2 linked regions of the Prochlorococcus marinus str. MIT 0912 genome follow. The protein of the gene in region 1 interacts with the protein of each later gene in a pairwise test. Links are inferred from orthologs where the notes say so. Each region holds a gene or a part of one and is shown on either strand. Other genes may lie near its edges.

Region 1 (3,016 bases):
TTATTTTTGCCAATTTCAGAACAGGTCCTTGATGACGAACAACTTCCCTAAGCTCAGTGCTTACAGATCTTTTCATTAAAAAAACTGAGCTAGAAGTTTCTCCCACTGGTGGGAGTTGAGCAGGATCACCAACAAAAACCAAACGAGTCGAGTTAAACCTTCCACATTCAAGAGTTATCTCCAATAATTTGGAATCAATCATTGATGCTTCATCAATTAAAACGAGTCCTAAATTCTCCAAAGAGTTCTCGGTTTGATCTGTTCTTTCACATATTTCTACATCCGCCTGTCTTTTCAACTTAAGTCGAAGCAAGCGGTGAATGGTTGAAGGGAACCATGTGGGTTTAATAGATTCATTTTTCAACCCCTCCCTTAATACACCTACAGCTTTATGAGTTGGTGCTACTACGGTCCAACACAAACCTAACTCATCTACTTTTTTTAATAATTTCATCGATAAATATGTTTTTCCACTTCCCGCAAAGCCTTTCATTACAAAGGGGTTATAAGAATATGGGGTCTTAAGCCATTCACAGAATAATTCAAGAGATTTCTCTTGATCCTTAGTTAAAACAACACAATCTTCTATTGCTTTTACTTCTTTCACAAAGAAACTAATCCAATCATTTGCAAAATATGCAAAGGGGAACCAATGAAGAAAATACCTGGTAAAGCCACAATTGGCCCAAAGACACTTCCGACCAAAACCTCGAGTTTTGTATGCCCCAAAGATTCTTTCAAAGTAGTTTCTGAAGACAATTCGTTGGAATTTTCTTTTGAAATTTGATTAACTTTTGCTGCTGTTAAGCCTGCAGATCTTCTTATTCCCGAAGCGTCATACATCACGATAAAAGCAATTGTTGAAGCCAAAGCGAATACTGGGTCATCAAAACCAAGCTGAAGTCCAACTCCTGCAGCGGTTCCTGTTACTAGAGCAGAATGACTTGAAGGCATACCACCTGTTTCTATGAGTACTGACGGCCTCCACCTTTGCTTAAAAATTAATTCAAATAATAATTTAGAAAATTGAGCAAGGCCACATGCGGCTAATCCCCAGGCCAATACGGCATTATCAAGAATAAAAACAAATTGAAATTCTCCACCTGAATTAATATTCATCTATCTCTGCTTGTTATGTAATCAGCCAATGCAAGAAGAGGTTTTGATTTTTCAAGCCAAGGATCAAGAGCATTTTTTGCTTTGGCGACTAAAAGATCTGCTCTCTTCCTTGATTCATCAAGACCGAGTAATTTCGGGTAAGTAGTCTTATCAGCAATTAAATCCTTTCCTGCTGTTTTACCTAATACTTCACTACTTGCTGTTACATCAAGAATGTCATCAATTATTTGAAATGCCAAGCCAATCCCCTTCGCATAGACACTTAATGCTTCAAGAAGCTTTTCATCAGCACCGCCAATCAATGCTCCGCAAGTGACACATGCCTTGAGCAGAGCTCCTGTTTTGTGGAGATGAATGTACTCTAAGGTTTCCAAATCCACTTCTTTCCCTTCACAATCGAGATCAACTACTTGTCCTCCCACCAGCCCAGGAGCCCCTGCCACTAAAGAAAGCTCACCTACTATTTTCAATAGTCTCTCTGGTGGTATTCCCTCTGTACGGATTGATACCATCTCAAAAGCCCTGGTCAATAGAGCATCTCCAGCAAGTATTGCTACCGCATCTCCATAAACTTTGTGATTGGTAGGACGCCCGCGACGAAGATCGTCATTATCCATTGAAGGCAGATCGTCATGGATAAGGGACATTGTATGTATCATTTCCAGAGCAACTGCTGTAGGCAGTGCTTTTTCAACTTCGCCTCCAGCAAGTTCGCAAGCGGCAAGACAAAGTATTGGTCTTAATCTCTTGCCTCCAGCCAAAAGAGAGTAACGCATAGATTCTCTTAATTTTTCTGGCTTTTCAGGGCCTAGAGACGCATCTAGCGCATCTTCAACGCGAGCTCTAGATTTCTCTAGATACTCGGCGAAGTCAAAAGAAGCGGTTGCTTCCTGCATGCAAAAAATCGATTCTTCCCAATTCTCTCAGGACATTGTGATTCATGGAAGTAAATGACTAATAGTTAAAGGTAATCCACAATGTTTCTGCCACCTATCAACCGTATTTGCCAATAGCATTGTTACTGTCATAGGGCCTACACCGCCAGGTACAGGAGAATAAGCAGCTAATTTATCTTCAATTTCAAATATCTTTACATCTCCACAAAGTTTAGTCTTTTTAATCTCTTTCATATTTTCATGATCAGGTGGAAGTCTATGTATACCTACATCAATAACAACACAATCCTTGCTGACATGGTTTTTCCCAATCAGATGAGGCTTGCCAGCTGCTACTACAAGTAAATCGGCCTCCCTAGTCAAAGAAGGTAAATCTTTAGTTCTTGAATGAGCCACAGTGACAGTGGCATTTGCAGCTTCAAGCATTAAAGCCATTGGCTTACCAACAAGGATGCTACGACCAACAACTACTGCTCTTTTACCTTCAATTTTTATTTGATTTCGCTTAAGCAGAGACATAACACCCGCAGGTGTACATGATCTTGGGCCTTTTTCTCCCTTAATTAATCTTCCTAGGTTCAAAGGATGTAGACCATCAGCATCCTTATCAGGATCAATACTCCTAAGCAAGATAGACTCATCAAGGTGCGCAGGTAACGGAAGTTGCAATAAAATTCCATCAACATTCCTATCTTGATTCAAGCTTTCAATAGTTTCTGTAAGTTCCTCCAATGAAATATCTTCTTTTAAATGCTTTGCAAAACTTCTAACACCTATTCGATCGCATGCTTTTTCCTTGTAATTGACATAAACTCCACTTGCAGGATCATTACCAACCCTAAGGACAGCAAGGCCAGGAGGACGTTCCGCAACTTCCAACCCAGATTCGATAGCCTGTTGAAGTATGAGTTCAATCTCCTGAGCAAGTTTTTTTCCATCTAAAATTTTGGGCATAAATAAAATGAATGAAGTTTTAATTAATCAACGCATTAAACCTAGCG
Region 2 (2,925 bases), 220 kb from region 1 along the record:
TGCTCAATATTGGATGTTTTCTTTGCTATCTTTTATTGTTGTGCTAACAATATGATCCAACCCTTTCTATGGAGAAATAGTAAAATAATTGATTTTAACAAGAAAATTTAGGCAGCTTGTTCCGATAAGTCATTTGCGAAAAGAGATATAATTTCACCTTTTGGTGTTTTATAAACTCTCTCTACAATTTCGCCTTCAGTAACGATTACTTTAGTATTTATTGAACCTGAGGGCAATGTCTTAATAGCTGGTACTAGAGCTTCTTTTAAATCTGGGAACTTATCCAAATCCTTGAAGTCTTTAATTTTCTTCTTGGCAACCATTCCAATAAATAAGTCGAAGTTATTCCCCCCTTATTAACTAACTTTTCTCCACTCGTAAAGAGCTTGTATGGCTAATTAGCAATTTATAGGATTAACGTGAAAAATTAGATATGGTTTTTGGATTAGGAATTGCTTTTTTAAGCTTGTTTTCGTTGTTTTCAAACGGTTCTACCTAATGTCCACAATCAATATCATTGCAGTACTCAAAAGTAGTTATCCAAAAATTACTTGTTGTGGTAGAAATATCATTCTTCTATCTTATTGAGTCGAAAAACAATCGCGAATGATCAATTGATTTTATCAATCAACAAAAAGCGCTCTGTTGTACTAAGAATAATTTTTCCCTTTCAGTGTCTCTGTTAATTTCTACTTCTTTTTTTTATTATCAATTCTGTTTAAGAGATATTATATTAATTTATATTTTTGACCTATAGATATGATTATGAACGTTTTTCCAAAGAAAATAATGCTTTTAGGTAGCGGAGAATTAGGTAAAGAGGTGGCAATCGCAGCAAAAAGATTAGGTTGTTATGTTATTGCATGTGACAGATATAATGATGCGCCAGCCATGCAGATAGCTGATCAATTTGAAGTATTAAATATGAATAATGGTAGTGAATTAAAAGAAGTGATATATAAATGTAATCCTGATATAATTATTCCTGAAATTGAGGCTCTTGCAGTAGATGTATTAAAGGAAATCGAAAAAAAAATAACAGTAATACCAAATGCTAGAGCTACTGCGATAACTATGAATAGAGATAAAATAAGAGATTTAGCTGCTAACGAATTAAATATAAGAACTGCAAAATTTAGTTATGCGATGAATCAATCCGAGCTTAATTTTTGTGCAGATGCGATTGGTTATCCGTTATTAATTAAGCCAGTTATGAGTTCTTCAGGTAAAGGACAAAGCTTAGTTAATAATAAAAATGATTTAGTCCAGGCTTGGGATTTGGCTATTGAAAAATCAAGAGGTAAATCAAATAAAATTATATTAGAGGAATTTATTGATTTTGATTTAGAAATTACTTTATTAACTATTAGACAATTTAATGGTAAAACATTATTTTGTGAACCGATAGGACACGAGCAAAAGAATGGAGATTATCAATGTAGTTGGCAACCAGCTACATTAACTGAAAGTGTTTTAGATAAGGCTCAAAAGATAGCCAAATGTGTCACTGATAATCTTGGTGGAGTTGGTTTGTTTGGCGTTGAATTTTTTATTAAGGGTGAGGAGGTGATTTTTTCAGAGCTGTCACCAAGACCACATGACACAGGCTTAGTAACTTTGATTAGCCAAAATTTAAATGAGTTTGAATTACACCTTAGAGCTGTTTTAGGTATCCCAATTCCAGAAATAGTTTGTCATGAAGCTTCTGCGAGCAGAGTGATTTTGGCTTCCCAGAAAACTTCAAACATAGCTTTTACGGGACTTGAAGATGCCTTAAGTCAACCGAATACCGGCGTATTTATATTTGGCAAGCCGAGCTCTACTGAAGGTCGTCGAATGGGAGTAGCTGTAGCAAATGCAGAAACCATCGATGATGCAAAAATTAAAGCTGATAAAGCAGCTCAATCAGTCCAATTTATAAATGAATAATTTTAATTCAGATTGTTTATCTGATTTCATTAAGTGCAAGTCGATTTGGTTTCTATTTTTGACTGAGTTAAATTGGAATCCAAGTGCAATTAACCCTCTTGAGTTGGTCCCTGAATCTTTTTGGCCTGAAGTTACGGATCTCTTAATTGAAGCTAGATATATTGGTCAAAGCAGGAATTATTACCTCAAAGAGTCTGATAAATATATGGATTATTTAAGTAAAGGTGGTAGGCCTTTTAAAGCGGATTGAAAATCATACATATTCTTTTAACTTCTTACCAACTTCCTGTAGCCCCATAATTGTTAACATTTTTGTAACTGACCTTGCCTAACAAAACTAATTTACAAAAGATTTATGGGGATAGAGGATCCAAAACTCCGTTTATTCATTCTTCTTTTAATCAATTTAATAGTGATAGTTGTTTTTAGAAACTGGGTATTAAATAATGAGGCTTTTGTGTGGTTACTAAATGGTTTACCTTCTTGAAATCTTAAGAAAGCATTTGATTCAAACTTTCAAAATATTGCTTCATCTGGGTTTAAGTCGTTAATTACTTTGATAATTTTTGCCATATTAGGATCATTCTTTGTGCTTTAATGACTTTTTTAAGAAGAGGGAAAAGGAGGAAGATTGGTTTATTTTAAAAATGAAAATAGAGGATAAAGAATTAACTTTCTTAGTGATTTAAGGGTGTTTTTTAGTAAGAAATGCAACTATTTCGGCTAACACTACATTATTCACTGTTTTATGTATCACTAAGAACATCGTTTAAAGATAATTTCTGCTAGTGTTTAAAAACGTTCAGCTAAATAACAAGCTGCAGTAAGACTTGAGACATGGAACGGGGTCTTGAGCACTACTAGAAAGAGCAATGACTGTTCTTACTTACAGAGGTCAAGAGTACCTTCAACACAAAGAAGCTACTCCAAAAAAAGTTGTAGAACTTAGTTACAGAAGTAACGTCTACACCTCTAGGCAAGCAGAAGCTAAAAAGC

The links.
Region 2: the proteins of crtE (region 1) and purT interact in binary tests that used the Escherichia coli proteins (3 or more experiments, as listed by UniProt). The link is inferred for Prochlorococcus marinus str. MIT 0912 from one-to-one orthologs.

Annotation. Positions count from the first base shown.
Region 1 is NZ_CP114783.1:672,729-675,744, forward strand. What follows is about bases 66-3,003. They hold crtE (geranylgeranyl diphosphate synthase CrtE), read right to left. Parts: upstream 2,016-3,003; coding sequence 1,116-2,015; downstream 66-1,115. Other genes in these bases: O5640_RS04190 (ATP-dependent DNA helicase), read right to left, coding at 66-607; O5640_RS04195 (divergent PAP2 family protein), read right to left, coding at 604-1,119; folD (bifunctional methylenetetrahydrofolate dehydrogenase/methenyltetrahydrofolate cyclohydrolase FolD), read right to left, coding at 2,058-2,969. Also shown: more of O5640_RS04190, read right to left, coding at 1-65.
Region 2 is NZ_CP114783.1:456,687-459,611, reverse strand. What follows is about bases 1-2,847. They hold purT (formate-dependent phosphoribosylglycinamide formyltransferase), read left to right. Parts: upstream 1-765; coding sequence 766-1,929; downstream 1,930-2,847. Other genes in these bases: O5640_RS02675 (DUF4278 domain-containing protein), read left to right, coding at 2,802-2,847; O5640_RS02680 (hypothetical protein), read left to right, coding at 1,922-2,179; O5640_RS02690 (hypothetical protein), read right to left, coding at 108-323. In the rest of the region: more of O5640_RS02675, read left to right, coding at 2,848-2,925. UniProt on the Escherichia coli protein: Involved in the de novo purine biosynthesis. Catalyzes the transfer of formate to 5-phospho-ribosyl-glycinamide (GAR), producing 5-phospho-ribosyl-N-formylglycinamide (FGAR). Formate is provided by PurU via hydrolysis of 10-formyl-tetrahydrofolate.